2 regions of the Paenibacillus sp. LS-5 genome follow, and region 1 is predicted to be linked to the other one. Evidence: predicted binding sites of a transcription regulator. Region 1 holds the regulator's gene; the other holds the start of a gene.
The links. Region 1 encodes CtsR, which represses protease genes until heat stress. Its sites were predicted from a motif close to ATGGTCAATAAAGGTCAAACA; they were not measured.
Positions count from the first base shown of each region.

Region 1 (16,372 bases):
AATTTGGCTGTACGGTAATAGACGTCACCTCCATTTTCGTAGGCGTAGCCTTTTTCTTCAAGCTCCTTAATGAACTCGATAATCAGCTCCATGCTCTGCGTAACCCGGGGGTTCATCGTCGCTGGTTTTACACTAAGTCCTGCAAGATCCTCCCAGTAGGCTTTGATAAACGTTTCCGCAACCTCTGCTACAGTAGTATTCATCTCTTCTGCCTTGCGGATCAGTTTGTCGTCTACATCCGTAAAGTTGGTAACATAATTGACTTCATACCCTATCTGTTCCAGATAGTTCCGGACGATGTCAAAAACAATCACCGGTCTGGCATTGCCTATATGCATGTAGCCGTAGACGGTTGGACCGCACACGTACATTTTAACCTTGCCTGATTCCTGTGGGACAAATTGTTCCTTACTGCGCGTCATTGTGTTATAGATTTGCAATGCCATGTTTGCTCCCAATCCTTTCTATTTGACCGCGGATTCTGTTGAATACCGGTATGCTCAGATTTCGTAATCACCGATATACTGCTGGCTCTCCAGGCGTCTCTGCTCCTGCTTCTGATGGTCCTCTGTACCCAGCTTTTCTCTGATTTCTTCGATCTCTTTCTGTAAAAAACGCAGGGAATCGACCAGGGGATCCGGCATTTTGGTGTGGTCAAGCCTGTCAGATACCCGTTCACCATTCCGTTTGACCACCCTTCCAGGGTTGCCCACCACTGTACTGTTGCTTGGCACTTCACGGAGAACAACCGAATTGGAACCGATATTGCAATTATCGCCGATCCGGAACGATCCCAATACTTTTGCACCGGAGCCGATCACAACATTATTGCCTACGGTCGGATGACGTTTCCCTTTTTCTTTACCCGTTCCCCCGAGTGTGACTCCTTGATAAATAATCACATCATCCCCGATTTCGCAGGTTTCTCCAATCACAATGCCCATTCCATGGTCAATGAATAAGCGGTTGCCAATCGTTGCCCCTGGATGAATTTCAACACCGGTCATAAATCTGCTAACTTGGGAAACGATACGTGCAAGCGTAAACCAGCGCCGTTTATAAAAAGAATGAGCTATCCGGTGTGCCCAAATAGCGTGAAGCCCGGCGTAGGTGAAGACAACCTCAAACCAGCTGCGGGCTGCGGGATCGTTGTCGAATACTGCCCGTATGTCCGACTTGACATGCTTAAACATCACGGTTCCCCTCTTCTTTGACTTCCTCGCCTCCTGTTAACAGGTACGCATAAGGAAGGTATTATCTACAGCCCACGTTCTCTTTATATACATGCATTTCAACAAAAAACGCCCCTGCAGCATAATGCTGCAGAGACGTTTAACCGCGGTCCCACTCTGCTTGGACGTTGCATGATTCACCGGATTCACCATTCTCAGCCAGTAAGTGCTTCTGTCCCTCTTGGCGTCTGTAACGGCAACGTCCCCGGCACTGTCTAATGTCCCATGAAGGAACACTCAACCGTGCAGCTCACAGGCGCATGTTCAGCGGCAGACAAATGAATAACTCCCAGCCTGCAAAGGAACAGTCCCTTGGCGGTTATTCTCTCTGGCAATTGTCTTTGTGCGCTTACTTTTCCTGATCCCAGCTATTATTGTATGCTTCTATCTTAGCTAAAAGACAACAGACTGACAAGGGGATGCCCCTCCTGTTACTTCTTCTTAGGCCCCTTTGATCTGCGACTTCAGACGATCGATGACCCGGTTACGGCCCAAAAGAACTATTGTCGCATTCAGATCACGGCCATGTGTCTGTCCGGTTAAAGCAACACGGATTGGCATAAACAGCGCCTTACCCTTATGTCCGGTTTCTTTCTGGACTTCTTTAATCAGGACGGCCATGTTGCTGGCGGTAAATTCATCTGTGGCTTCTACCTTGCTCAGGAAAGCGGACAAGACTTCAGGCACCTGGTCTTCGGCCAGAATCTGGGCAGCTTCTGTCTCGAGCTCTACATGACTGCGGAAAAACAGCTCGGACAGCTCTACGATGTTCGATGCAGAAGTCATCTGCTCCTGGTATAGAGCAACCAGACTTTCCGCCCATGCCTGCTGCTCTTCATTCAGTGCTTCCGGCAATCTTCCTGCTTTTTGCAGATGGGGAATAGCTAACGCCGCGATCCGCTTAGGATCTGCATGCTTGATATAGTGGTTATTCAAATGCGACAGCTTGTTGGTATCGAATACGGCAGGACTCTTGGATAGCCGGTTTGCATTGAAGATAGAGATCAGCTCTTCTTTGCTGAAAATCTCCTCTTCTCCCTCCGGCGACCAGCCCAGCAATGCAATAAAGTTGAACAATGCCTCTGGCAGATAGCCCAGCTGATCGTACTGCTCAATGAACTGAATAATGGATTCATTACGTTTGCTCAGCTTCTTGTGGTCATCCCCAACAATCAGGGTCATGTGTCCAAATAGCGGCGCTTCCCAGCCCAGTGCTTCATAAATCATCAATTGGCGAGGTGTATTCGAGATATGGTCTTCCCCGCGCAACACATGGGTAATCTCCATCAGATGATCATCCACTGCAACAGCGAAGTTATAGGTTGGTATTCCATCCTTCTTCACAATGACAAAGTCGCCCATCTCCTTGGAATTAAAAGAAATACTGCCCTTAACGATATCATCAAAGGTATAAGTGCGATCCTCTGGCACACGGAAGCGGATACTTGCTATACGTCCTTCTGCTTCATAAGCCTGGCGCTGATCTTCAGTCAGGTTCCGGTGTTTGCCGGAATAACGCGGAGTCTCGCCTCTAGCGGTCTGCTCTTCACGTTCAGCTTCAAGCTCTTCTTCTGTGCAGTAGCATTGGTACGCTAGTCCCCGGTCAAGCAGGTCCTGCCAGTATATGCGGTAAAGATCCAGACGTTCCGTCTGGCGGTAAGGTCCGTATTCACCGCCGACATCGACACTCTCATCCCAATCCATTCCCAGCCATTTCAAATATTTGAGCTGGCTTTCTTCCCCTTCAGCAATATTACGTTTTACGTCCGTATCTTCGATACGGATAATAAATTTGCCTCCCAGATTACGGGCAAATAAATAATTGAATAACGCCGTTCTGGCATTTCCGATATGTAAATGTCCCGTAGGGCTTGGTGCGTAACGCACCCGGACTTGATTAGCCATGTCATTCCCTCCGCTTCATAATGGTTAAAATTAGGCTGTTAACAGCCATCTCAAGATGATATCACATCTTGCAACAGACAGACAATAGATTGTGCCGCAATACCTTCTCCGCGTCCGGTAAAGCCCAGCTGTTCAGTAGTGGTTGCTTTTACATTCACCTTCGATGTCTCCGCTCCCAGTGCCTTAGCGATTACCTCGGTCATTTGCGGGATATAAGGGGCCATCTTAGGCTTTTGGGCAATAATAGTAGAATCAATGTTACCAAGTTTATAGCCGCGTTCACGGGCGAGAGCCCATACATGCTCCAACAGCTTCAGACTATCCGCATCCTTAAAGGCCGGGTCCGTATCGGGAAAATGTCTGCCGATATCGCCAAGTCCCAGGGCGCCCAGAATAGCGTCGCTCACTGCATGCAGCAATACATCCGCGTCGGAATGCCCAAGCAGTCCCTTTTCATAAGGAATCGTGACCCCGCCAATAATGCACGGCCTGCCTTCCACCAGCTGGTGTACGTCAAAACCTTGTCCTACAGCAATCATATTTGTACCTCTCCCCTGTTTCTTTGTGTAAATTCAGCGAAATCCAGATCCTCCGGTGTGGTGATCTTAATGTTTGCGTAGCTTCCCTCCACGACAGCAACCGGAATACCGCTGCGCTCCGCGAGACTCGAGTCATCGGTGCCAAGAAACCCATCACGCTCTGCCGACTCATACGCCATAATCAGCTCGGACAGACGAAAAGTCTGCGGGGTCTGAATCGCCCACAGACTTCGCCGATCCGGTGTGGACAACACTTTGCCATCCTTGTCCACCTGCTTGATCGTATCTTTTACCGGTACAGCAAGCACTGAGGCACCATTCTCCTTGGCATGCTCATAACAGGCAGTAATTTCTTGCTCCTGCACAAAGGGTCGGACACCATCATGAACCATTACCCAAGTGGTCCCCAGTTTTCTCAGTCCCAGGTGAACAGAATGCTGGCGTTCGGATCCTCCGGTTACTACAGATGACACTTTGTCGAGCTTGTAGTCCTTTATCCACTCCAGGCAGCGTTCCACATCCTCTTGGCCCGTAACCAGTACAATCTCAGAGATAAGCGGATGCTGCTGAAATATCTCCAGGGTATGAACGATAATCGGTTTCCCCTGCAGCAGCAAATATTGCTTGCTCTCCGCAGTCCCCATTCTTGTTCCTTTGCCCGCTGCTACGATCACGACACCTACACTGTTTGACATTCTGCCCTACTCCTGTCTTTCACGTATACTCCCATCATAACGTGTTTAGCGGGCATTTCCAACCCATTAGCCAAGCTTTCAGCGTTCCAAAACCGTTTATTGCGCTTTCTCCATCAGTTTCGGCTTGGCAAAGATCATGCGTCCCGCCGAAGTCTGCAGCACGCTGGTTACCAGAACTTCCATGGTTGTACCGATGTATTCACGTCCGCCCTCGACCACAATCATCGTTCCGTCATCGAGATAGGCAACGCCTTGTCCATGCTCTTTGCCATCTTTAATAACCTGGACAATGATTTCTTCACCAGGCAGCACCACCGGCTTTACCGCATTGGCCAAATCGTTAATGTTGAGAACTGACACTCCCTGCAGTTCACACACCTTATTAAGATTAAAGTCATTGGTTACCACCTTACCCCGCAGCACCTTAGCCAGTTTAACCAGCTTGCTGTCCACTTCAGAGATTTCTTCGAAATCACCTTCGTAGATCAGCACTTTTACATCCAGCTCTTTTTGGATTTTGTTGAGGATATCGAGTCCGCGCCGGCCGCGGTTGCGTTTCAGCAGATCTGATGAATCGGCGATATGCTGCAGCTCCTCCAGAACGAATTCTGGAATTACAATGGTACCCTCAATGAACCCCGTTTTGCAGATATCTGCGATCCGTCCGTCAATAATGACACTTGTATCCAGAATCTTATGCTCTTCCAAACCGCGTCCTTCCGGCTCCGGAGCCTGCCCCCAGCGTCCGGTTGTCCATAGAGAAGCCAACTCTTCTTTCTTTTCCAATCCAATCCGTAGACCCAGGTATCCAAACGTAAGCGTTGCAGCGACCTGCAGCAGCTCTCCTGCCTTTCCAAGCCAATCCATGGTTGGATATAGCAACAGGGACAAGAGAAGGCCTCCCGTAAGCCCAGCAGCGCCTGAAGCCAATTCGTTCATAGGGATGCGCGAACAATACAGTACCGCCTCCCGCAGTTTTGAACCTCCCCATTCCGCGCACAAAGTCCCCGCAAACAAAAAAATAATGGCTCCCAGCACCGCAAACAAAAGGCTTCCTTGCACAGGCAAGCTATCACCCAGTTTTCCCATTCCCTCCGGGAATCCTCTTTCTGCCGCATGGTATAGCGTATAACCTGACCAAGCTCCGCATAGGGCGGCAAGCATCAAAATCATTTTTTTCCACATTACCTCAGGCACCTCCTTTTATTCATCCTAAAATGATCTATACCTCTCCAGTATGTTCCAATTTTCAGGACGGTAATCCGGGGGAGCTTTATTTTTTCTGACACTGAATATATTCGTTGCTGTAAAGACAAACGGAAACTTCTATTACTGGTTGAAAACGGGGGAAGGACTGACATATAATGAACTCAATTACGAACCCAGGGGTGAATGGAAAATGAGCGCACCAAGTTTACAGGCCTTCCAGGATCAAGTCTCCGAACTGCTGCTCCGTCACCGTAGTCTTCTGGATGTAATGTCCAAGAATGGGCAGAGCAGCGCTTCCGTCAATCGTGCCGTCGTCAAAGCCATTACGGAATGCGGCTGTATTCAGCTGCACGCCAAGAAACAGATATTCGAACCTGGCTTAGGGCTTGAACAAGCCAAAGAACTCGCAGGAACTCATCTTGAAGGCGAGCTGTGCGAGAACTGCCGTGAGGTGGTTGCCTCCGAGCTGGGCCGTGAGCTGTTCTATATGTCTGCACTCTGCAATTTGCTTAACATTAATATGGACGAGGTTGTAGAAAAAGAGTCACAGAAATGTGCTACGCTTGGTTTGTTTAACTTTTCCTGAATAGCTTGTTGCGCTCGTTCCCTTCGCCAGTTCGGCAAAAAAAGGCTTCGCCATCCACTGTTCACAGGGAATGGCAAAGCCTCTTTTATTTTGAGCATCAGACATGCAGCAGCGAATCATCCATTTTTGGAGTGATATATTTTGTCTTCTGTGCGTCGTCTGCGGCGGTGGCGGCGACGAGCCGTCAACCGGTCGATATTTTGCTTAAACCCATACAACGCATATGATGCAAGAAGTACAAAGATCAGCTTGGCAATTTGCTCAGGAAAAATAACGGCAACTGCAACAGCTATAACAATCACAACAGGGGCACCTACAACTGCTTTTTTGGGCAGGCCCACTTTTTTAAAATTCGGATATTTAACCGTACTGACCATGAGGTAGGACAACAGCAGTGTAGCCACAATCATAAATGGAGCCGATACATCTTTATGAAAAAGCGCCAGTGTAGCCAGCACCCCGCCCGCAGCCGGAATCGGCAATCCTACAAAATATCCGGGGATACCCGGGCGGACATTAAAACGGGCCAAACGAAGCGCACCGAATACCGGGAAAATCGCCGTTACGGTCCAGCCTAATGCAGAATTCAGATCCTGAAGGCTAGTAATGTACATGATCAGCGCTGGTGCCACTCCAAAGGAAACAACATCGGATAAGGAGTCCAGCTCCTTGCCGAATTCACTCTCACATTTCAGCGCCCGTGCAACACGCCCATCCAGCCCGTCTAACAGCATAGCGATAATCACCATGATAGCGGCCATGCTCAGTTTACCGTCAAACGCCATCATGATACCAAACATTCCAAGCATTAAGTTACCAATGGTAAACAAACTTGGAATTGATTTTTGTATCATTTCTTCACCTCTATTATCTTACTATTGAGCAAACAACGTCTCCAATATTACGTGATTGTATGTTATTTACATTTGCCTGTCAATAAGAACTTGCTTCTGTAGCCGCTTGAGTCCGTCCTGAATATTGCGGGCACGCACTTCTCCGATACCATCCACTTCATCCAGTTCTGCAATACTTGCCGTCATCAGGTTAGGCAGCATTTCAAATCTTTCCACCAAATTGTGTATGATCACATTAGGCAGTCTTGGAATTTTATTCAGCAAGCGGTAGCCGCGCGGCGTTACTACTTCCTCCGAAGCAATCGCCGTAGACGAATACCCCAGCAGGCGGGCAATGTGATTGTCGTCCATCAGATCATCGTCGCTGGTGCGTTTGAGTCCGGCAATAATTTCGCGGATTTTGTCCTCCTGTTCCTCCCTTGCATAGTCTCTGTACAGAAGCCATGCTTCTTCCTCTGTATTTCCAACCAGTTCTTCCATTTGCATGCTGATCAGGCGTCCTTCATTGCCGAGCTCGTTGATATAGCGTTTGATTTCCATCTTGATCCGAAGCACCATTTCCACGCGCTGGATAACTCCAACCACCTCTGCAATGGTGACGATCCCTTCATACTCGGAAGCAGACAGATTTGTCAAACTCTGTGTAAGCACTGCTCTGTACTTCTCCAGGGTTTGGATCGCCTGATTGGCCTTGGCCAGGATGGACCCGATTTCTTTGAGGGCATAACGGATAGAGCCTTGATACAGCGTGATAATATTGCGGCGCTGAGAAATGGAAACCACCAGCTTACCGGTTTGCTTGGCCACACGTTCCGCTGTGCGGTGCCGGATACCTGTCTCGATAGAGGAGATGGAGGAGTCTGGAATCAACTGCGTATTGGCATACAGAATCCGTTTCAAATCCTCGCTCAAAATAATCGCACCGTCCATTTTGGCCAGCTCATACAAGTAATTGGGTGAAAAATCACAATTGATGGAAAAGCCGCCATCGACAACTTCCATCACTTCTGGGCTATATCCAACAACAATGAGCGCTCCTGTCTTTGCCCGCAGCACATTCTCCAGACCTTCCCGGAAAGGTGTCCCAGGCGCAGCCATTCTGAGCAGATCATTCATATTCTCTATTTCCTTTGTCATTCTGTGCCCCCTAATCTAACGCGACCGCTAGTGCATCTGCAACGGTGCTGACGCCAATAATCTGGATATCTTGCGGATGCTTCCAGCCTTTCATGCTTTTCTCGGGCATAATGACTCTCCGGAACCCAAGCTTGGCTGCCTCCTTCACACGTGTTTCTGCACGTGAGACCCCTCTCACTTCTCCCGTAAGTCCAACTTCACCAAAAAATACATCATAAGGCTTTGTTGAAATATCACGGAAGCTGGAGGCAATACTAATGGCAACTGCCAAATCAATAGCCGGCTCATCCAATTTTACCCCGCCAGCCACATTCAAGTAAGCATCCTGGTTCTGGAGAAACATCCCCATCCGCTTCTCCAGCACTGCAATGATCAGAGCCATCCGTTGATGGTCCATGCCTGTGCACATCCGCCGTGGTGAAGGGAAATGGGTAGCCGCCACAAGCGCCTGAAGCTCCACAAGCACAGGCCGGGTTCCTTCCATACTGGCTACAACTGTTGAGCCAGCTACTCCAAGCGGGCGCTCCGACAAGAAAAGCTCAGAAGGATTCTCCACTTCAGTAAGCCCGATTTCCCCCATCTCAAAAATCCCGATCTCATTTGTGGATCCAAAGCGGTTCTTGACTGCACGCAACAAACGGTACGTATGATGCCGCTCCCCTTCAAAATAGAGAACGCAGTCAACCATATGCTCCAGCATGCGGGGACCTGCGATTGCTCCTTCTTTCGTTACATGTCCTACAAGGACCGTGGCAATTCCGCGAATTTTGGCGATCCGCATGAATCTTGTCGTACATTCCCGTACCTGGGTCACACTGCCGGGTGCACTTGTCACCTCTGGCATAAATACGGTCTGAATGGAGTCAATTACAAGGAATTGGGGCTGAATCTGCTCAATAGCTTCTTCAATGCTCTCCATATTTGTCTCACACAGCACATAAAGCTCTGCTGACAGCGCCCCGAGGCGATCCGCACGAAGCTTCGTCTGACGTACAGATTCTTCTCCCGAAATATAAAGCACCCGCAATCCCTGCGTTGTCAACGCATGTGAGGTCTGCAGCAGGAGCGTCGATTTACCAATCCCCGGGTCTCCACCTACCAGTACCAGCGAACCGGGAACAATTCCTCCACCCAGCACTCGGTTAAGTTCTCCTATGCCTGTCAGGATACGAGGCTCTTTGTCACTTTCTATATTTATGATCGATTGCGCCTTTTCTTTACTCTGAAAAATCGGTGCATTCATGCCTTGTGTTTTGACTACGGTTTCCGTCTCTTCCACCATAGAGTTCCAAGCCTGGCAGCCGGGACATTTACCGAACCACTTTGGTGATTCGTAGCCGCATTCGGTGCAGAAAAATTTAGTTTTTGGTTTAGCCATGTGCGCTCCTATTCATCCGAACTTGCTAAAATTGCGGGTAATTTTCGCTTACTCAAAGTTTACCATTTCTGCACAGTGAACGGAAGGTCACTTAAGATCTACTTTTGGATCCGCTTTACACAAAAACAAAGCCCCCACTTCTCCATACGGAGAATCGGAAGCTTTGTTTCAATACTTAAGGTTATTCTTTTCCAACCTCATCTTCTTGTGTAACAGCAATCGGAGCTTCCACTTTGGTTACTACAAGTTCACCATTAACTTCATCAATGTTAAGGGAATCTCCTTTTTGAATGTTGCCTTTCAGCAGCTCCTCGGAGAGACGATCTTCGATGTGCTTCTGGATCGCCCGGCGCAGCGGACGCGCACCAAAGGCTGGATCATATCCCTCTTTGGCCAAAAAGGCTTTAGCCCCATCTGTGAGCACAAAGTCCACATCATACTCACGCAGCCGTTTGCGTAATTCTTCGGACATAAGTGTAACAATTTCGGCAATATGCTTTTCGTCCAGGGAGTGGAAGACGATAATTTCGTCAATACGGTTCAGGAACTCTGGGCGGAAGCTCTTCTTCAGCTCCTCCATGACTTTACCCTTCATGTTGCTGTAATCCGCCCCGGCATCTTGTACCGCGGTGAAGCCAAGCGTCGAATTCTTCTTGATCGCCTGTGCCCCTACGTTAGAAGTCAGAATGATCAGGGTATTACGGAAATCAACCACACGGCCTTTGGAATCGGTCAGACGACCATCTTCCAGCACCTGCAGCAGAATGTTGAATACTTCCGGATGAGCCTTCTCAATTTCGTCCAGGAGTACAACAGAATATGGCTTGCGGCGAACCTTTTCGGTTAATTGCCCGCCTTCTTCATAGCCCACGTACCCTGGAGGAGCTCCGACCAAACGGGAAGTGGAATGTTTCTCCATGTACTCTGACATATCGATACGGATGACCGCATTCTCATCACCGAACATAGCTTCAGCAAGTGCACGAGCCAGCTCCGTTTTACCAACACCAGTTGGTCCGAGGAAGATGAACGAGCCCATTGGACGTTTAGGGTCCTTGAGGCCTGCACGTGCCCGGCGGAGTGCCCGGCTTACTGCCTTCACGGCTTCATCCTGACCAATGACCCGTTCATGGAGCAGAGCTTCCATGTTAAGCAGACGGTCTGTTTCCTCTTCCTTCAGCTTGCTTACAGGGATTCCTGTCCAGCTGGCTACCACCTGAGCGATATCCTCTGGTGTAACCTGAGAATCAGTACGGCCCTGTTTTTCTTTCCACTGGTTCTTGGTGGTATCCAGTTCTTCGCGAATTTTTTGTTCGGTATCACGCAGTGCAGCCGCCTTTTCAAACTCTTGGCTTTGTACTGCGGAATCCTTCTCCTTGCGGATATCATCCAGACGCATTTCGAGCTCTTTCAAATTTGGCGGGATCGTGTACGAGTTAAGTCGTACCTTGGAGCCTGCTTCATCAATAAGGTCGATTGCCTTATCCGGCAGGAAACGGTCCGGAATATAACGATCGGACAGCTTCACAGCTTCCACGATTGCTTCATCTGTGATCTTCACCCGGTGATGGGCCTCGTAGCGGTCACGGAGACCGTATAGAATCTGGACAGCTTCTTCCGGAGACGGCTGATCCACTGTTATAGGCTGGAACCGGCGCTCAAGAGCCGCGTCCTTCTCAATATATTTGCGGTATTCGTCCAGGGTAGTTGCACCAATGCATTGCAGTTCCCCACGGGCAAGAGCAGGCTTCAGGATGTTGGAAGCATCTATCGCACCTTCTGCACCGCCAGCTCCGATCAGGGTATGCAACTCATCGATAAAGAGCACGATGTTACCTGCTTGACGAATCTCATCCATAATCTTTTTGAGGCGGTCCTCGAACTCACCGCGGTATTTCGTACCGGCAACCACTGAACCCATGTCCAAAGTCATTACGCGCTTGTCGCGCAACGTTTCTGGAATTTCATTATTGATGATCTTTTGTGCCAAGCCTTCAGCAATCGCTGTTTTACCTACCCCTGGTTCACCGATCAGGACCGGATTATTCTTGGTGCGGCGGCTAAGCACTTGTATTACGCGCTCTATTTCTTTACTGCGGCCAATGACCGGATCCAGATTGCCGTCTTTGGCATAAGCAGTCAGGTCGCGGGCCAGACCATCCAGCGTAGGCGTGCTGACATTGGCTGGAGCACCGCTGTGACTCGAAGTAGCTTCACTGCTGCCCAGAAGCTGCAGGACCTGCTGACGGGCCTTATTCAGGCTGATTCCAAGGTTATTCAGTACACGGGCAGCAACACCCTCGCCTTCACGAATCAGTCCAAGCAGAATATGCTCTGTTCCTACATAAGTGTGGCCCAGCTTACGAGCTTCATCCATCGACAGCTCGATAACCTTTTTGGCACGAGGAGTATAAGCAATGTTTGTAGGCTGTTCTTGTCCCCGGCCGATCAGTGTTTCCACTTCGTCCTGAATTTTCTCAAGACCCAGACCCAATCCGATTAAAGCCTTAGCGGCAATGCCGTCACCCTCACGAATCAGACCGAGCAAAATATGTTCTGTCCCAATGTTGTTATGTCCCAAACGAACGGCTTCTTCCTGCGCCAGCGCCAGCACCTTTTGTGCGCGTTCCGTAAATCTTCCAAACATCATATCCCCTGCACCTCCACGGATAATAAATATCTATAATTAATGTTGTGATCCCAGTGTCTCCCGGAGCAGCTTCGCCCGGTACATATCGCGTTCGGTGGCCGAAAGCTCGTCGCCGAACATTTTTTGCAGAAAACCCGGCTGTGTCTTCACATTAAGCTCATTGAGGACTGAAATCGATGGTCCTTCCAGTATCCCTAGATCTACTCCGAGCCTCAGATCGGATAGCCGTTGGGCAGACTCTTTGAGTTCCATCACCGCTGCATACGACAAAATCCCGTAAGAACGTTTGATTCTGTCTGTAATCCTCAAGGCGGAATCCACCAGCAGACGTTCCCGCGCGTTACGTTCATGCTCAATAATCTGTGTAACTACGCTGTGAAGGTTCTCGATAATTTCACTTTCAGTCTGGCCTAGCGTGATCTGGTTGGAGATCTGAAAGATATTTCCTACTGCCTCGCTGCCTTCTCCATAAATCCCTCTTACCGTAAGCCCTACCTGATTCACAGCGGATAAAATCCGGTTGATCTGATGGGTCATAACAAGTGCAGGCAAGTGGACCATAACCGATGCGCGAAGCCCTGTACCCACATTCGTAGGACAACTGGTCAAATATCCTCTTCGATCATCAAAGGCATAATTGACCGAGCTTTCAAAAATATCATCAATAGCTGTCGCCCTTAGCCAAGCTTCTCTGACCTGCAGACCGGGGAACAGGCACTGAATGCGCAAATGGTCCTCTTCATTGATCATAATGCTAACCGATTCATCTTCATTCAGGATGACTGCACCACCCCGTGCCTCATTGGCGAGGTTAGGGCTGATGAGATGCTTTTCCACGAGCACCTTTTTGTCCAGTTCATCAAGCTCATCCAGCTTCAGGAGTTGAAAGTTACCGAAATCGGCAGTTGCTTCTCCCTGAAAAACAGGAGCGAGCTGTTCCAGCACCTCTTCCGACTGCTCCGCCGAAGCCAGCAAAGGGAAGGGTAAATGCTCCAGATTACGGGCAATCCGCATCCGGCTGCTAATGACAATCTCGGAATGGCTGCCACCGCAACGCATCCAGTCACTAAGGGCTTGTTCGGTAAACCGGAGACTTGACATGGCTTATCCCCCCTATATATCAAAGACTTTACTCTTGTGGCATTTCTTTTTCAAGCCTACGGATCTGATCCCTCAGCTCAGCTGCATTTTCAAACTCTTCCTGCGCAATACTTTGCTGCAATTCCTGCTTCAGCTCGTCAATCTGGCGTTTGCACATGATCTTTGCTCCGGCACGTTTGGGCAACTTACCCACATGGGCGGTGCTGCCATGAACCCGTCTGAAGAGCGGATCCAGCGTACTGTCAAAATATTTATAGCAGGAGCTGCAGCCAAAACGTCCAAGCTTGCTGAACTGGGAGTATGTCATTCCGCAATTCTCACATTGCAGGCTTTGTGCGGTCTGAGCGGCTGCATTTTTCTCTTTGCCGGCTCCTTCCAGATCCAGTAGACCTGAGAGCAGACTATGAATGGAGAATCCTCCCGAAGTTCCAGGAATCAGCTCACCCTTCTCACGTGCACAGCTTTCACAAATATGAAACTCCGTCTTCTCTCCATTCACAATCTTTGTGAAATGAAGTGTCGCCGGTTTGACCCCGCATTCCTGGCAAAGCATAAGCGGTGTCCCTCCTTAAGATTGACCATTATTTGCCCAATAAAGAGATTAGCATAGCCTTCATTAGCTTGGCACGAATCTCATCCCGGTACGGCAGATTAACCGTCAGGCATTCCCGGGAAACAGCAGCGCGCAATAGGCACGCTTCACGCTTGGTTAGAAACCGGGCCTCCTCCAGCTGATAAATCAGCCCTTCGGCGGAATTTTGATCGATATCTTTTCCTATTGTAGAATTGAGATGGGCGTAAAGTGCGACATTCTGGGGCAACTCAAAACGCTGAATCCGGATGTACCCCCCACCGCCACGTTTGCTCTCAACTACATAGCCCTTTTCCAAAGTAAAGCGTGTACTAATGACATAATTGATCTGAGACGGCACACACGAGAACTGGTCCGCCAGGTCATTGCGCTGAATTTCCACCGTACCTTCGGGACTTTCATGCAAAATATTCTTCAGATATTGTTCGATAATATCAGAGATATTACGCATCATCCATCCTCCAGTATTCAAAGCTTATAGTGCAACTGAGTGCGCATTCCGTCCGGCAATGATCTCTAAAGAACTTAACCCACGGGCAGAGGCCCGAATCGAAACCACATCCCGGAGATACACCAAAAAAGCCATTAATGAAGAGCCGGCCACCAGTGTCTCCACTTCCTTCAATACATTGAAATCGAGCTTCGTTGACTTTGACTTTCTTTGACTTTTTTCATATTATAACACATTCTCACTGAATTCCAAGTGGTTGCTTATATTTTTTACGATTTAGGGTGATTGTATTCTGACCTTTGTGAATAAATCCAGCGTTTTGCTAGAGGTTACCATTGAACCTTTTTATTAAAAAAGGCCCTCCAAGCTTCGTTAGGAAGCAAGGAGAGCTCTAATTACAGGATTAGAAAAAATCAAATAATGCTGTTTTCCCCTCCGGGATAATCCTTTCCAGCCAGGCCAATTCCGCTGAGTCAGCTGTTAATTGCCCATATCTGGCCAGTTCTCCCGGCCGCTTGTACCCTAGAAGCAGTACAGTCAGCGTGCCAATAGTACAACTCATATCGGCCGAGGCTTTTTCCCCTTCAAGACGGTTTAGTGTTGCTGTTCCCTCCTCAGTTACACTCCATAACCACAATCCATCATTCCACGGAGCATGTTCATCATCAATATAGAGGGTTCTACTCTCAAGGCGGTTTAAGGCCTGAAAGGTGAAGTTCTCTACAAACGCCTGTGCGTTCACAATCCGTGCCATGAAATATGGATAATTCTCCTGTGGAATGCGCGGATCCGGAAGTAAATACGGAAGAATATCGTCGGCAGGCACCAGCTTGAGCGAAGCTCCCGTTATCATCGAATCATGGTTGGCAAAAAATGTCCACAAGCCCTGACGCGCTGCTTCGTTCAAGAATATAAATTCATCAATGACCAGCTCATTATTTGTTACTTTGTACAGTGCATATCCTTCCGGATCACCAAGCTTGGAGTAAAAAACACAGTGATGTGTCTGGTCATCCAATACACTCCGCTTCCACCAGTCCGCATCACGCTGCAGAGTTCCATTATACTCAGCGGCAAAGCTGCTATACAGTCTCTCCAATGTTTCAAGCCCCGCTGAGTCACGCTTTACAGTCCCCTGAATTTCAGTTTTCTTTGGAAATTTGTTCACAGGTATGGAATATTTTTTATATTCGCAATAGACCTCCCAGCCAAACTTACGGTAAAAAGGAATTAAAAACGGATGCAAAAAGGATAATGTCTGACCCGCTTCGTTCATCGTTTGCAGAGTATGAGATAGAAGCTTAGCTACAAGTCCCTGTCTGCGGTTCTCCGGCCATGTAGAAACTCCGGCGATTCCACCCATGGGAACAGCTCTGCCTTGTATATAGACCTGAAGCGGAAGTAATGTCAGCTGTGCTCCAAGCACTTCATCTTCGAAGACACCCCATACTCTTTCCGGCTTGAATTGCAGCTTCGCATCAGCCCGGTCTTCACCCGTAACCTTATATTTAAAAGCATATTCGGACAAGCTTAGACTTGCTTCAAATTCCTCGGGTTTCAATTGCCTGATTTCCATTTCCGCTCACCTCACCATTGTTAATAATACGCTTTATATGAGTATAACAAGCAAAAGACTCTGGTGCTAACCCACTCTCAAAAAATACCTCCGCTAAAAGTTATCCACAGAAAAATACTGAAACAAATCATTTTGTTTGAATTAATTGTTACAAAAAATAGTTATCCACTATTTTCATATACTTGTCCACATAATCCACTTTTTATCCACAAAAACCGTGGATTAATCGGTTTTCTCTTGACTCATCTATATAATTATGTATTCCGCAACACAAAGGATGGATGTAATGCGCCTTGTACTTGTATCCACATGTGTGCAATTTTTCTGAACTTACAGAAAATTATCCACAGCTTTTCCACAACCGTGCACAACGCAAAAAAGCCACTGTCAATTGCTCAACAGTGGTTTTGTCTGCTTGGCGGCGTCCTACTCTCCCAGGACCCTTCGGTCCAAGTACCATCGGCGCT
Region 1 covers NZ_JBWAVA010000024.1:49,239-65,610, forward strand. The annotation lists gene cysS (cysteine--tRNA ligase) at 1-446, opposite strand, end outside; gene cysE (serine O-acetyltransferase) at 501-1,193, opposite strand; gene gltX (glutamate--tRNA ligase) at 1,674-3,137, opposite strand; gene ispF (2-C-methyl-D-erythritol 2,4-cyclodiphosphate synthase) at 3,188-3,676, opposite strand; gene ispD (2-C-methyl-D-erythritol 4-phosphate cytidylyltransferase) at 3,673-4,371, opposite strand; gene AC0MA3_RS24470 (PIN/TRAM domain-containing protein) at 4,468-5,556, opposite strand; gene AC0MA3_RS24475 (nucleoside triphosphate pyrophosphohydrolase family protein) at 5,771-6,166, shown strand; gene pssA (CDP-diacylglycerol--serine O-phosphatidyltransferase) at 6,283-7,020, opposite strand; gene disA (DNA integrity scanning diadenylate cyclase DisA) at 7,087-8,157, opposite strand; gene radA (DNA repair protein RadA) at 8,168-9,535, opposite strand; gene clpC (ATP-dependent protease ATP-binding subunit ClpC) at 9,717-12,185, opposite strand; gene AC0MA3_RS24500 (protein arginine kinase) at 12,222-13,286, opposite strand; gene AC0MA3_RS24505 (UvrB/UvrC motif-containing protein) at 13,315-13,839, opposite strand; gene AC0MA3_RS24510 (CtsR family transcriptional regulator) at 13,868-14,329, opposite strand; gene AC0MA3_RS24515 (GNAT family N-acetyltransferase) at 14,733-15,905, opposite strand; partial or broken rRNA gene rrf (5S ribosomal RNA) at 16,319-16,372, opposite strand, start outside.

Region 2 (16,372 bases), on a different contig from region 1:
GCGGACTAAGCGAATTTTTGGTTGACAATAAATACCTGCTAGCGTAGATTGTATTTAATTAGATAGATACCCACTAGGGGAGCCTGAATGGGCTGAGACGGGGAAATTGAATTCCCGGACCCTTGAACCTGATCTGGATCATACCAGCGTAGGAAAGTGGAGCCGGACCTTTTTTGAGCACAGCCTTATTGGCTGTTCGTGAATAAAGCCGCTCCAGGTGGAGCGGCTTTTTGCTGCGTGCTGATCTTATCTAAAATGGCTCACAGAGCGTTGAGGAGGAGATAAGAATGTCAGATTCATCAAAAAAGGAACAAGTTGATCTTTCGGGATTCCCCGCAAGCCGCAAGGTGTATGTAGAGGGCTCGCGCCCGGATATTCAGGTCCCGATGCGTGAGATCCGTCTCAGCCGTACCGAAGGGATTGCGGGGGAAGAGGATAATGAGCCGCTGCGTGTCTATGATACTAGTGGGATTTACACGGATGCTGCTGCACAGACCGATGTACGTAAGGGCCTGCCGGCGCACCGCTTAAGCTGGATTGCGGAACGTGGGGATTCAGATGAATACGCCGGCAGAGCCGTTCAACCTGGAGATTACGGTTTGGCTGCAGACGGAGCGTCAACGGAAGGGTTCACCGGCTTGCGGCGGAATCCCTTAAGAGCACGTAAGGGCTGTAATGTCACCCAGCTCCACTATGCACGGCTGGGGATGATTACACCAGAAATGGAGTATATCGCGATTCGGGAGAATACACGGCCTGAATTTGTAAGGGATGAGGTCGCTGCCGGCCGAGCGATTATCCCGGCCAATATCAACCATCCCGAGAGTGAACCAATGATCATAGGCCGTAACTTCCTGGTTAAGATCAACGCGAACATCGGGAATTCCGCCGTCTCTTCTTCCATTGAAGAGGAAGTGGAGAAGATGAGATGGGCTACCCGCTGGGGTGCGGATACGATTATGGATCTATCTACCGGTGCGAAAATTCATGCCACCCGCGAATGGATTATCCGCAATTCACCGGTACCGATCGGAACCGTACCCATTTATCAGGCACTGGAGAAAGTAAAAGGAATCGCCGAGGATCTGACCTGGGAGTTGTACCGGGACACGCTGATCGAACAGGCGGAGCAGGGTGTGGATTACTTCACCATTCATGCCGGGGTGCTGAAGCGTTATATTCCGCTTACTGCCGGAAGAATGACCGGAATTGTCTCACGTGGCGGCTCTATTATGGCGGCCTGGTGTCTTGCACATCAACAAGAGAACTTTTTATATACACATTTTGAAGAGATTTGCGAGATTATGAAGACTTATGATGTGGCCTTCTCCCTGGGGGACGGATTGCGTCCGGGCTCCATTGACGATGCCAATGACGAGGCACAGTTCGCTGAACTGGAGACGCTTGGAGAGTTGACAGCCATCGCCTGGAAACACGATGTTCAGGTAATGGTCGAAGGTCCGGGACATGTGCCAATGCACAAGATCAAGGAGAATATGGATAAGCAGCTGGAGCTCTGCCAGGAAGCCCCTTTTTATACACTGGGTCCTTTAACCACGGATATTGCACCAGGTTATGACCATATTACTTCTGCGATTGGTGCGGCGATGATCGGCTGGTTCGGGACAGCGATGCTGTGCTACGTCACGCCTAAGGAACACCTGGGACTGCCTAACAAAAATGATGTACGCGAAGGAGTCGTTACCTACAAAATCGCCGCACATGCTGCAGATCTGGCCAAAGGTCATCCAGGTGCGCAGGATCGGGACAATGCCCTGTCGAAGGCGCGGTTCGAGTTCCGCTGGCGTGACCAGTTCCACCTTTCGCTGGACCCGGAGCGGGCGCTGGAGTACCATGATGAGACTCTTCCAGCCGAGGGTGCCAAAACAGCGCACTTCTGTTCCATGTGCGGGCCCAAATTCTGCAGTATGCGTATTTCGCATGATATCCGTAATTCGTCCAGGCTAAGCAAAATGCTATAACCCAAGCCGGACCACTTAAGGCTGTTCCCGCGCTGCCAGGCGTAAGGGGACAGCTTTTTTTCTGAAGATAAGAGGTTATCCGCTTCACGTTATGAATTATCTTTGTCCTTCTACAACTACTTTAAAATTTAGTGACTGCAATCACTCTTCGGCCCTGTGCCCTATGCTAAGCTGTTGTTGAGAAAGGTTATCAATTGGTAGAAAGCCAAGCTGCAGGAGGAGAGTGCAATGAGCAAACACCTTAACATGGATGAGTCCATATTCGAGCTGGTCAGCCGTTATCCGGAAGCCATAGACATTATGGTTGAGCTGGGGTTCCGCGATATCACCAAGCCTGGCATGCTGCAGACGGCGGGCCGGTTCATGACCTTGTCGAAAGGAATCACAATGAAGAAAATGGATCGCGAAACCGTCCGGCTGGCTTTTCAGAGCCGTGGCTTCGAGATTATTGAATAGAGCGCTAAGATAAACAGATTGAATGGAGAAGGAGAGAGAACGATGAGTGAACTGATTAACAACCGTGAAATGGATATTCCTGAGCAGACACGCCGCCAAGCCATGCTTAAGGAGATTATTAAGGAATTGCATGCCGGTAAAAGTGTAGAGGAAGTCAAGGCGCGTTTTGCAGAAGCGGTAGGTGATGTCACGGTAGAGGAAATTTCTGCGATGGAGCATTCCCTGATGACGGAGGAAGGAATTCCTGTAACGGAGGTACAGCGCCTGTGCTCTGTGCACACGGCCATTTTCAAAGGATCGATCCAGGAGATTCACCGTTCTGCCAAGCCGGAGGAACAGCCGGGACATCCCGTCCACACCTTCAAGCTGGAGAACCGTGAGATTGAGCGGCTGGTGAACTTCCGTATGCAGCTGCATGCCGATAAATTCCAAAGAAACGACAGCGAAGAGATGATCTTCAAGCTGCTGGAGGATCTGAGCCTGCTGCTTGATCTCGACAAGCACTACAGCCGCAAAGAAAATCTGCTGTTCCCTTACCTTGAGAAATACGGTATTTATGGCCCAACCAAAGTGATGTGGGGAGTGGATGATGGGATCCGCGGCATGATCAAACAAGCCAAGGCAGCGCTCAGTGCGTACAACGGGGAAGCGGCAGAGGTTGGAGCTCTGCTTACGAACATTATCCAGGAAGTAAATGAAATGATCTTTAAGGAAGAAAATATTCTGCTGCCGATGGCGCTCGATAAACTGACTGAAGATGAATGGGTCAAAATCGCCCGCGAAAGCGATGAAATTGGCTTCTGCCTGACTGCTCCAGAGCGGGAGTGGATTCCTGAGCGTGCTGCAGAGCCGGAGGGGGCAGTTGCGCAAAGCACAGAAGATGGAAAAGAAGGCTTATCACCTCAAGGCTTTATCCGCTTCGAGACGGGCCTGTTGTCTCTGCATCAGCTGGAAACCGTGCTGAATCATCTGCCCGTCGATCTGACATTTATCGATGAAAATGATGTTGTTCGTTACTTCTCCCATGGCAAAGAACGGATCTTCGCCCGCACTAAGGCTGTTATTGGCCGCACGGTGCAGAACTGCCATCCGCCGCAAAGCGTGCATGTCGTTGAGAAGCTGCTGGAGGATTTCAAGGCAGGCCGCAAAGACGCCGAGGATTTCTGGATTGCCATAAAGGATAAATTTATCTACATTCGTTATTTCGCAGTACGTGACGAAGCGGGCCGTTACATGGGCACCCTTGAATTCACCCAGAACATTGCCCCGATCCGCGCGTTGGAGGGACAGAAACGGATTTTGTCGGAGTAGCTGTCTACATTCGTACTACCCTCCGTCCACCGCCTTGAATTTATGCTGATTGATCCGCCCCTTGCCGCATAGGCAAGAGGCCTTTTTCATAAAAACAGGAATTTTTCAGATTCTCTTAAAGCCGCACTTTTTGTTATAAAAAAATACAAGACTCTTCATATAGCCGGGTGTACCGCCTTTCCTTGACCGCAGGGATACCTTCTATTATAGTGGGTACGTAGGATTAACTATTTTAGCATAGAAAAAGGTGGCTTGTTACATGTCTGAAAGTATCTACGTTGGCGTGGATTTAGGTGGAACCACGATTAAGGTTGGAATCTGCAATGCCGAGGGGAACCTGCTGCATACCTTTGAGGGACCTACGGGGACAGCCGATGGCGTCGATGCTGTCATCGATAATATCGAAAAGTATGTGCGTCAGATTGTGGAAGAATCCCCGTACTCTTGGGATCAGCTTGCCGGTGTAGGAGCGGGCCTGGCCGGGTTTACGAATATTCGTGAAGGAATCATCATTCTTGCGCCTAACATAGGTTTTAGAGATGTGCCGATCCGTGCCATTCTGGAGGGTCGTTTGAACAAGCCCGTCAAAATAGACAATGATGCGAATGTGGCTGCGCTGGGCGAGGCCTGGAGCGGAGCGGGACGTGGTGTAGAGAACTGTGTTTGCTACACGCTGGGCACAGGTGTCGGCGGCGGAATCATTATTAATGGCAAAGTGTATCAAGGATTTGCCGGACTTGCGGGCGAGCTTGGTCATATTTCTGTAGTGCCTGATCTGGAAGCTATCCAATGCGGCTGCGGCAACATGGGTTGTCTGGAGACCGTTTCCTCTGCAACCGGTATTATTCGTATGGCAAATGATGCTGTTAGCCGCGGCGACCGCACTTCCCTGTCCATGGTGGAGAAAATTGCCGCCAAAGAGGTATTTGATGCCGCCAAAGCCGGAGATGAAGTTGCTTTGCGGATTGTGAACCGTGCTGCGTTCTATCTGGGCAAATCCATGGCTGCTGTCGCAGCGGTACTGAATCCAGAGGTGTTCATCGTTGGGGGCGGGGTCTCCAAAGCCGGAGATATTCTGTTTGAAGAGGTTCGACGCGTATTCGCAAAGCTGGCCCCGGCTCCGCTGCAGACCGGAGTGACCATCGTTCCGGCCGAGCTCGGTAATGATGCGGGTATTATTGGCGCTGCAGGTCTTTTGCTGCGTTCTTAAGCAGATGGAATTCTTCATATACTATTTATAGGGAGGGGGCGCTTTGATGACCGAACTGGAACAATCACCGCCCGGTGGTGCCACCCTGATCATTATTACGGGCATGTCAGGTGCAGGCAAGACGATTGCTGTACAGAGTCTGGAGGATCTCGGGTTTTTCTGTGTGGATAATTTGCCGCCGGTGCTGATTCCCAAATTTGCTGAGCTGATTGAGCAATCCAAAGGGAAAATCGCCAAAGTAGCGCTTGTTATCGATTTGCGCGGGAGAGAGTTCTTCACCGCTTTGTCGGAATCATTGTCCTATATCAAAGACGAGTCTACGATCGGTTTTGAGATTCTCTTTCTGGATGCAACGGATTCTGTACTGGTACAACGTTACAAGGAGAGCCGGCGGCATCATCCGCTGGCACCTAAAGGCATGCCGCTAGATGGTATCCGCCTGGAACGTCAGATGCTGGAGGAGTTGAAGAACTCTGCCACCTTATGTCTGGACACCAGCAGCATGAAGCCCGTCCAGCTAAAGGAGAAGATCGTATCACGTTTTTCCCATTTAGGTAAAAGCACACTTTCTGTTAATATCACTTCGTTTGGCTTCAAATACGGAATTCCGATCGACGCAGACCTGGTATTTGATGTCCGTTTTTTGCCGAATCCTCATTATGTGGATCATTTGCGGCCAAAGACGGGTCAAGATAGCGAGGTTTACGATTATGTTATGAAATGGCCAGAGACACAGACGTTTCTGACCAAACTGCTGGATATGCTTCATTTCCTGATACCGCAGTACCGGAAAGAAGGCAAATCCCAGATTATTATCGGTATTGGCTGTACGGGTGGCAAACACCGCTCTGTAGCAATATCCGAATACCTGGGCAAGATGCTGGGGGTTAGCGAGACGGAGTCTGTAGCCGTCAGCCACCGGGACTCTGAACGTGACCGGCATTAAGAGAGAAGGGGTCAATAGTGGCTGAAGAACAAGGACAGCGTCCACGTATCGTCGTTATGGGTGGAGGTACGGGATTGTCTGTTATGCTTCGCGGTTTGAAGGAAAAGCCGCTTGATATTACAGCGATAGTTACTGTTGCGGATGACGGGGGGAGCTCTGGCATACTCCGAAGTGAACTGCAAATGCCACCCCCTGGTGATATCCGCAACGTATTGACAGCAATGGCTGATGTAGAACCGCTCATGGCCCAGATTATGAGATACCGCTTCAGCAGTGGCGAAGGCTTGGCTGGGCATAGCCTGGGCAATCTGATCCTGGCGGCGCTTACGGACATTTCCGGTGATTTTGTCACTGCCGTCCGGGAGCTGAGCCGGTTATTCGCCGTGCGCGGACGCGTGCTACCTGCCGCGGGTGAGGCGGTAGTGCTGCACGCTGAGATGGCTGATGGCTCTATAATCACAGGTGAGTCCAAAATCCCTGAAGCTAGAGGGGTCATCAAAAGAATCTCCCTGGAACCAGCTAATGTAGAGCCGCTGCCGGAGGCACTGGAGGCGATACGTAATGCCGATGCAATTCTATGTGGACCTGGCAGCCTATACACGAGTATCTTGCCAAATTTGCTGGTGCCTAAGCTGGCAGAGGCCGTTGTGGCTTCGGATGCGATCAAAATCTTTGTCTGCAACGTGATGACCCAGCCTGGTGAAACGGACAACTATACAGTTAGTGACCACCTTCAGGCCGTCTATGACCACATAGGACTTCATTTGTTCGATTATGTGATCGTGAACGATGGCGAGATTCCCGAGCAGGTACAGTTGAAGTATGCAGAAAAGGGTGCCCGGCCTGTCCAGCTTGATCTTGATGTGGTGGATGGTAACGGCTACAAAGTGATTGCCGATAAGCTGGTATTATTCAAGACCTATCTGAGGCATGATACAGATAAGCTTAGTCATCATATTTACCAGCTTGTGAAAGACTGGATTTCCAGATAAGTCTATTTTGTAGGAACATGAAAGAGGTGAGCCCCTTGTCTTTTGCGGCCCTTACCAAAAAAGAGCTGACGATGGTGGAGAGCCAGCCTTGCTGCGAGAAAGCGGAGATGTCCGCGCTGATCCGGATGAACGGTTCCGTGCAGCTTTCAAGCAAAAAGGTAGTCCTCGACATTTCGACGGAGAACGCCGCGATTGCAAGGCGGGTATATTCTTTACTTAAGAAATATTACCAAGTCCATATCGAGCTGCTCGTGCGTAAAAAAATGCGTTTGAAGAAGAATAACGTCTATATCGTGCGGATTCCAAACCGTGTTCAAGAAATTCTCAAGGATCTCCGGATCGTGTCCGAAGGCTTCATCTTCACAGATGGAATTGACGAAGAAATTGTCGGCAAGAACTGCTGCAAACGTGCGTACCTTCGCGGGGCATTTATGGCTGGCGGATCGGTTAACAATCCGGAAGGATCGTCTTATCATCTGGAGATTGCTTCGATGTATGAGGAGCACTGCAAGGCACTGGTGGATCTGGCAGGTGAGTTTCACCTTAATGCCCGTTGTATTGAACGCAAAAAAGGCTTCATTTTGTACATCAAGGAAGGCGAGAAGATCATCGAGTTTCTGAGTCTGATCGGCGCACATCAAGCATTGTTCAAGTTCGAGGACGTGCGGATTATGCGTGACATGCGTAATTCCGTGAACCGGATCGTCAACTGCGAGACGGCTAACCTGAACAAAACCATAAGCGCCGCAGTACGGCAGATCGAGAATATCAAGCTTCTGCAGCGGGAGATGGGACTGGATAGTCTGCCGGATAAGCTGCGCGAAGTAGCCGAGATCAGACTGGCACACCCGGACATTAACCTTAAGGAAGTTGGCGAAATGCTGAAGGGCACAGTCAGTAAATCAGGAGTAAATCACCGTTTGCGCAAAATTGACGAGCTGGCTGATAAGGTCCGGGGCGGCTGATTATTTTTTTTCTAGTGTGGTTGCGGTTATAATGATATAATATTATAAAATTAATGTGAAATTTTTGGGCAGATCTCAAATAGGGGGTAAGCGTTTCATGACAAAGCACCCGGTAGTTGTACGGTTGAAGACGGGGCTTCACGCTCGGCCGGCAGCATTGTTCGTGCAAGAAGCAAACAAATTCTCGTCGGAGATTTTCGTGGAAAAAGACGATAAAAAAGTGAACGCTAAAAGCATCATGGGTATTATGAGCCTGGCGATCAGTTCCGGCACGGAGATTTATATCAGCGCGGACGGCGCCGATGCGGACCAAGCTGTAACCGCTTTGACAAGTCTTGTTAGCAAAGAAGAGCTTGAGAACCAGTAATTGTTGCAAGGCCTTACTTTTTAATGGCATGACTAAAAGCCCTCCGGGGCTTTTTTTATTGTCTGTGTATAGATGTGCATTGAAAAGGATAAGGGTATAGATAGGTGTTCTGGCAGTCTTGTATAATTTCTTTCTTATCCAATGAGGTAATATGCAACTTTTGCCAAGCTGCATCGTCTAGAGAGTACCAACAACAATTACAAATAGCGAAAGGGGATAGCAGACATGAATACATGGAGCAAAAAGCTTGGAGTAGTAATGCTGGCAGGGAGTTTGATGATGGGGGGGATGGCTTTGAGCGGAGCATTCCAGGGTCCTGAGAAGGCTTACGCCGCCGATGAAGTGCAGAAAAACGTCGTCAATGTGATCGGTAAAGGAGAACTTTCCATCAAACCGGATGTTGTCTATCTGTCCATCGGGGTCAACACTACTGCGGCAACGGCGGAAGAGGCTCAAAAAACCAATGGAGCCAAAATCGCCAAGATTACCGCACTGCTGAAAACCACTTGGGGCATTGCAGATAAAGACATTCAGAGCACTCAATTCAGCGTACAACCGAACTACAGCTATACTGAAAAAGATGGTCAGCAGATTAAAGGCTACATTGCGCAGCATACGCTGAAGGTAACCTATCGTGATCTGGCCAAGGTTGGACAGTTGCTGGATGCCGTTTCTACTGCAGGAGCGAACAACATTGGTAATGCACAATTTGCTATTGAAGATCCGTCTGCATTCGAAGCGCAGGTGATTGAGAAGGCCATGGCCAATGCCGATGTAAAAGCTGGTGCTATTGCCAAAGCGGCCAAACGCAGTCTGGGCCAGGTCGTTACAGTCACGCAGAATGATGACGGCAACAATCCTGTGGTCTACATGGAGAATGCGGTGATGTCCAAAGCAGCAGCAGATACTGCTGGCGGCACTTCCGTTGAACCGGGGGAAGTAAAGGTTTCAACGCAGCTTAGCGTAATGTATGAGCTGAAATAGTCTGTTTGCTCAAGAGGCACTTTTTCTGCTGGCTACAGTGGGGAACAGTGCCTTTTTTATTTTTGAGGGGAATGGTTGTGGAAATCTCTCATTTTGTTTAAAGAAATGTAATAAGGAGCCCTGAAAAGCCCATCGAAGCTTAAGAAATTGTAAAGGGCTTTGTAACAATGGCTGCTCCTGATGTCTCTATAATGGGAAGAGTGGAAATGAGGCTAGCGGAAGGGGATAATCATATGAAGAACATCAAGAAGAAACAAGCCCATGTGTGGGGCGCAGGGATCATGGCGGCGGGGATTCTGCTAAGCGGAGGGCTTTTGCCGGCAGAGACGAGTCAGGCAGCTTCGGCTACGGTTCAGACCAATCCAGAACACTCGCTAGTAGTGCTGAAGGTGAACGGCAAAATCACGCCGCAGACCGGCATTGTCCGTGAGGGGAAAGTTTGGGTCCCGGTGACGTTTTTGCGGGATTCTCTGGGGATGCAGTTAACCTACGACAAGACAGAACAAGCCTATACGATTGGCAAAGGAACATCTAAGGTTAAGTTGTCTGTTACCGATTACGAGATTTCGATTTCAGTGAATAACTTTTATATTAATGAATATCAAGCCGTGAACATCAACAATCGTCTGTTTGTTCCATTAGACCTGCTGAATGATTTTCTGGGGTATAAAGGTGATTGGAGTGCGTCTACAGGTCGACTGAATGTCATCAGCAAACCGCAAAATGCCATCACTGTTAAGACGGAGAGTATCGACAAGGACCGTGAAGATGCACCAATCAAACTGGATTACCCGCAAATCAGTGGTCTGGCGAATGCCAAGGCCCAGCAAACGATTAATGACACGATAAAGCAGACCTTCACCAAGTTTGCAGCTGACGCGGAGAAGGAGATTGCGAATAAATCCTCGGATGACCGGCCGTATGAATTCGACGGGGGTTATGTGATCACCTACAACCAGGACGGCATACTCAGTCTGATCACGAACCAGTATAGCTATCTTGGGGGTGCTCACGGGATGACTTACAACAATGCGTTCACATTCTCACTGAAGGACGGCAAGCGCCTCCTGATCGGGGATTTGCTGAAAGCCAACCCGAACTATAAAAAGGAGCTTAATGCGAAGCTATCCAAGCTCATTAAGGCAGAGGGCGGTTACCTGGGAGGGTTCACGGGCCTGAATACAGAGAAGAATTTTTATGTGAAGGACGGGAGATTGGCCGTTTTCTTCCAGCTCTACGAATACACAGCCTATGCTTCCGGGTTCCCGGAGTATGAGTTCACCTTCAAGGAGCTTCTTCCAGATGGAAGCAGCCCATTCGCTGGGCTGAAATAAGTATAGTCTACTATAAAAGAGTAGATTAACCCGCTCCGCTAATGCCGTGTAGGGATACCTTTCTGTGACCAGGCACTTCTCGCATTCATAAGCTATAGGAGAAACTAGCTTATGAAGAGGGGGGAAGGAAATGAGTTATCTGTACACAGCCATTGGCGATTCCCTGACAACCGGATTCGGAGCTCTTCCGGGCAACGGTTTTGTACCTGTATACCGCAAAATGGCAGAGAGCCGGCTCCGTGCACCAGTTGGCGTAGCCAACCTTGGCATCAATGGTCTAACTACGGCTGCATTGGGGCAGCGTCTAGGCAGTGCACCCATAATGCGCCAAGCGATCCGGGATGCAGATATTATTACATTGTCCATAGGCGGGAACGACCTGATTAAGGCAGCCAAAGCCGTCTCCTTTCGTCCAGGTGACCTGTCTCCAGCGCTGGAACGGGCACTTCGTGAGTGCAAAAGAAATTTCAGCGGGATTATGGGTTCTCTCTGGCAGCTCAAGAACGGCAGCCGCCGCCCCTTTATCATCCGGATGGTTGGACTTTATAATCCTTATCCTCAGTTCACGGAAGCTACAGACTGGGTAAGGCAGTTTAACGGCTATGTAGCGGGCTATAGCAGCAGTGTATGCGGGTTTGCCTCCATCTATCATGAGTTCGCCGGCAATGAGCATGGATTGCTGTCACTGGACCATGTGCATCCAAACGGCAGAGGCTACCGTATAATTGCCGGGAAGCTGGATGCCTTAGGTTACGGCCGGCTGCGATAACAAACTGCTACTATATAATGCAAAAGAGGCTGCTCAGACCATAATGGTCCAGGCAGCCTCTTTGTATGTTCTTCTGAATTATACGCCGGTAGGCAGCGTCTTCTCGATAACTTTATCGACGATACCATATTCAGCTGCATCAGCAGCACTCATGAAGTAGTCGCGGTCTGTATCCTTTTCGATACGCTCCAGCGGTTGGCCAGTACGTTCGGACAAGATACGGTTCAGTTTGTCGCGAAGCTTAAGGATACGGCGGGCACGGATTTCGATGTCTGTAGCCTGACCCTGCGCTCCACCCAGCGGCTGGTGGATCATAATTTCACTGTTCGGCAGTGCAAATCGTTTGCCTTTGGCACCGGCATTCAGCAGGAAAGCCCCCATGGAAGCGGCCATGCCCACACAGATGGTGGAGACATCCGGCTTAATATATTGCATTGTATCAAATATAGCCATTCCGGCTGTGATGGAACCGCCAGGGCTGTTCACATACAGGTGAATATCCTTATCCGGATCCTCGGCAGCCAGGAAGAGCATTTGTGCGATGATGGAATTGGCTACCACGTCATTAACCTCCGTTCCGAGGAAAATGATGCGGTCCTTCAGCAGGCGGGAATAGATGTCATAAGCGCGCTCACCGCGGTTGCTCTGTTCTACTACCATAGGAATATAACTCACGTGGAAAACCTCCTTGAATTGGTTCTTCGAATGTGTTCATTTTTACTGTTACCGTATTAACCACATGATAAACAAATTCAAACAAAAAGTCAAAGAAAGTCAAACTTAGTTAATAAAAAAAGAGCCAACAAGTGGCTCTTTGGTTAAGTAGTATAGGTACAGCTGCTAAATTATGTACAAAGATGAAATTAATGGCGCGCCCGCCAAGAATCGAACTTGGATCTCAGGCTTCGGAGGCCTACGTCATATCCATTGGACCACGGGCGCAACAGAAATTATTATAATCCATTTAGGCTGTAAATGCAACGGCTAATCATTTTGCTGCAAAATATCTTTGTTTTCTTCTCCATTGTCAGCCGCAAGCGTGCGTGGATATTCAGCAGCCTGGGCTTTTATCTTAGGGTCACGGGACTTTCAGCACTTTCCATTACCCACCAGATGTATAAGATGAAAAGAGGTTGAGAATTATACTCACGGAAGACTTGCACTCCGCGTAATATTTGGGTAGAATATGGGTGGGACTTAAAAAGTTAACCCGGGACATTTTAAGACCATGAACAAGGGAATAAGAGGAAGACGAAGTTGCAGGAGTGAAAGCATGCGTAATTTATTAGAAATCCAAAAGCAGCTTCTGCCTGATCTCATGGAAACCCTTAAGAGACGTTACACGATTCTACATCAGATCATGCTGTCCGATATTATTGGGCGCAGAACGCTTGCCGCTTCGCTCGATATGACTGAGCGGGTGCTGCGCGCCGAGACGGATCTTCTGAAATCGCAAGGGCTCATTGAGATCGAGAGCGTAGGCATGCGCGTAAGCGATGCGGGGCGCAGACTGCTTGACCTGCTGGAGCCAATCGCCAAGAGCCTGTTTGGCCTGGATGATCTGGAAGAGAAAATTCGTACAACGTATGGTCTGAACAAAGTTATTGTGGTCCCTGGTGATTGCGAAACCTCGCCATTCACGAAACGTGAGCTCGGACGCGCGGGCGCCAAAGCATTGCTAGGTGTATTGCGGTCGGATGATACCATTGCCGTTACGGGTGGTTCAACGCTTGCTGAAATGGCTGATCAGCTCACACCTCCGTTATCTCCTTCCTATAAGAACGCTTGGGTTGTACCAGCGCGCGGGGGATTGGGTGAGAGCATGGAGATTCAGGCCAACACGATTGCTTCAAAGATGGCCAAACGGATGGGGGCTAATTACCGCCTTCTGCATGTGCCTGATTTACTTAGTGAAGATGCTTACCAGTCCCTGGGGCTCGATGCGAACATTGGGGAGATTGTACAAATTATCCGCAGGTCGCGAATTATTGTGCATGGTATTGGGGATGCCATTGAAATGACCCGCCGCCGTAAGCTGGATGAGGCTACAGTCTCAGAAATCCAGGGAGAAGGAGCGGTTGCCGAATCGTTCGGCTATTATTTCAATGAAGAAGGTCAGGTTGTTCATACTATGCTGACTATGGGGCTCCGCCTAGAGGATATTATCCGCACGGAAGTCGTTGTCGGTATCGCCGGAGGCAAACGAAAGTCCAAAGCCATCCATGCGATGCTTCGTTTCGGGCAGGAGGATATACTCGTTACCGATGAGGCGGCGGCTATCGAAATTGGTAAAGAAATTGACAATCAGGTCCAGGCAGTCCTATAAATTCCATAATATGGGAAGCAAGCAAAGGGTTTATGCATTATACTTAACATTGTTGTCTTGACGAGCCTCACGGCCTGTCTTGAATAAATAAAACGAAATCTAGGAGGAACTATTCAATGAGTGTAAAAGTTGGTATTAACGGTTTTGGACGTATTGGACGCCTTGCATTCCGCCGTATTCAAAATGTAGAAGGTATCGAAGTGGTAGCAATCAATGACTTGACTGACGCTAAGATGCTTGCTCATTTGCTTAAATATGATACAACTCAAGGTAAATTCCAAGGGGACGTTGAAGTACATGACGGCTTCTTCAAAGTAAACGGCAAAGAAGTTAAGGTTCTTGCGAACCGCAATCCTGAAGAACTTCCTTGGGGCGACCTGGGCGTAGATATCGTTCTGGAGTGCACAGGTTTCTTCACAACTAAAGAAGCAGCTGAAAAGCACCTGAAAGGCGGAGCTAAAAAAGTAGTAATCTCTGCTCCAGCTACTGGCGACATGAAGACCGTTGTTTACAACGTTAACCATGACATCCTTGATGGTACTGAAACTGTAATCTCCGGTGCATCTTGCACAACTAACTGCCTGGCTCCTATGGCAAAAGTTCTGAACGACAAGTTCGGAATCGTTGAAGGCCTGATGACTACTATCCACGCTTACACTGGCGACCAGAACACACTTGATGCTCCACACGCTAAAGGCGACTTCAGACGCGCCCGCGCTGCTGCTGAGAACATCATCCCTAACACTACCGGTGCTGCAAAAGCAATCGGTCTGGTAATCCCAGCACTGAAAGGCAAACTGGACGGCGCTGCACAACGTGTGCCTGTTGCTACTGGTTCCCTGACTGAGCTCGTTACTGTTCTTGAAAAGAATGTTACTGTTGAAGAACTGAATGCAGCTATGAAAGCCGCTTCCGATCCAGACACTTATGGCTACACTGAAGATGAAATCGTATCTTCCGATATCAAAGGTATGACTTTCGGTTCCCTGTTCGATGCTACACAGACTAAGGTTCTAACTGTCGGCGACAAACAACTGGTTAAAACCGTTGCTTGGTACGACAACGAAATGTCCTACACTGCACAGCTCGTTCGCACTTTGGAACACTTCGCTAAGCTGGCTAAATAATACCGATTTCCCATAAGCAGTATCTATAGAGCGGAAACAGAAGTTCCTTGTTTCCGCTCTTTCTAAATGAATTCGTGGTTGTACCAATTTTGGGTGTGGAGGAAATTTAATCATGAACAAAAAAAGTGTCCGTGATGTAGAAGTAAAAGGCAAGCGCGTATTCGTACGTGTAGATTTCAACGTGCCAGTGGAAGACGGCAAGATCACTGATGATACCCGTATCCGCGAAACCCTTCCAACGATTAAATACCTGATTGAGAACGGTGCAAAGGTCATTCTGGCCAGCCACATGGGCCGTCCTAAAGGCCAATTTGTTGATTCCATGCGTTTGACAACGGCTGCTGTACGTCTGTCAGAGCTGCTTGGCAAACCAGTAGCAAAAGCTGACGAAGCTATCGGCGATGCAGTAAAAGCAAAGATCGCTGAACTGAACGATGGTGATGTGCTTGTGCTTGAAAATGTCCGTTTCTATCCGGGCGAAGAAAAGAACGATCCTGAACTGGCTAAGCAGTTCGCAGAACTGGCTGATCTGTTCGTCAACGACGCATTCGGTGCAGCTCACCGTGCGCATGCTTCCACTGAAGGTATCGCCCACTTCCTGCCGGCCGTATCCGGTCTTTTGATGGAGAAAGAACTGTCCGTACTGGGTAAAGCTCTGTCGAACCCTGAACGTCCTTTCACCGCCATCATCGGTGGTTCTAAAGTTAAAGACAAAATCGACGTTATCGATAACCTTCTGACTCTGGCTGACAATGTTCTGATCGGCGGCGGCCTTTCTTACACGTTCACCAAAGCTCAAGGTTACGAAATTGGGAATTCCCTGGTCGACAACGATAAAATCGATGCGGCACTTGGATTCATCGAGAAAGCCAAAAAGCTGGGTAAAAACTTCGTGCTTCCGGTTGACGTTGTAGTCGCTGACAAGTTCGGTGCAGATGCCAACACCAAGGTTGTAGATGTAACGGATATTCCTGCAGGCTGGGAAGGTCTGGATATCGGTCCGAAGACCCGTGAAATTTATGCCGATATTATCAAAAACTCCAAGCTGGTGGTTTGGAACGGACCTATGGGCGTATTCGAAATTGACATCTTTGCTGAAGGTACAATTGCCGTAGCTAAGGCTTGCGCAACTACCGAAGGCTACACTGTTATCGGTGGTGGTGATTCCGCAGCGGCTGCTGAGAAATTCCACCTGGCTGATCAGATGGACCACATCTCCACTGGCGGCGGCGCATCACTCGAGTTCATGGAAGGCAAGGCTCTTCCTGGTGTAGAAGCACTGAACGACAAGTAAGACGTAGAAGGTAGAAGGAGGCAATCCATTACTATGAGCAGAACACCTATTATCGCCGGTAACTGGAAGATGTTCAAAACAGTTTCCGAAGCGGAAGGCTTTTTCGCTGAAGTCAAAGGCCAGGCAGAAGTGAAAGGCGTAGAAACTGTAATCTGCGCACCATTCACGAATCTGCCGGCACTGGTTGCAGCGGCCAAGGGTACCAGCATCAAGATTGGCGCACAGAACCTGCACTTTGAAGACAACGGAGCCTACACAGGCGAAATCAGCGGCGTAATGCTGAAAGACCTTGGCGTAGATTATGTAATC
Region 2 covers NZ_JBWAVA010000027.1:6,588-22,959, reverse strand. The annotation lists TPP riboswitch at 66-172, shown strand; gene thiC (phosphomethylpyrimidine synthase ThiC) at 288-1,982, shown strand; gene AC0MA3_RS25130 (DUF1858 domain-containing protein) at 2,211-2,438, shown strand; gene AC0MA3_RS25125 (DUF438 domain-containing protein) at 2,481-3,749, shown strand; gene AC0MA3_RS25120 (ROK family glucokinase) at 4,009-4,959, shown strand; gene rapZ (RNase adapter RapZ) at 5,006-5,905, shown strand; gene AC0MA3_RS25110 (gluconeogenesis factor YvcK family protein) at 5,962-6,897, shown strand; gene whiA (DNA-binding protein WhiA) at 6,933-7,862, shown strand; gene AC0MA3_RS25100 (HPr family phosphocarrier protein) at 7,960-8,229, shown strand; gene AC0MA3_RS25095 (SIMPL domain-containing protein) at 8,455-9,213, shown strand; gene AC0MA3_RS25090 (PdaC/SigV domain-containing protein) at 9,447-10,547, shown strand; gene AC0MA3_RS25085 (GDSL-type esterase/lipase family protein) at 10,678-11,316, shown strand; gene clpP (ATP-dependent Clp endopeptidase proteolytic subunit ClpP) at 11,395-11,991, opposite strand; tRNA gene AC0MA3_RS25075 (tRNA-Arg) at 12,184-12,258, opposite strand; gene AC0MA3_RS25070 (sugar-binding transcriptional regulator) at 12,590-13,642, shown strand; gene gap (type I glyceraldehyde-3-phosphate dehydrogenase) at 13,759-14,769, shown strand; gene AC0MA3_RS25060 (phosphoglycerate kinase) at 14,882-16,063, shown strand; gene tpiA (triose-phosphate isomerase) at 16,097-16,372, shown strand, end outside.
Region 2: the regulator CtsR is predicted to act here: its motif matches at 12,077-12,097, upstream of clpP (ATP-dependent Clp endopeptidase proteolytic subunit ClpP).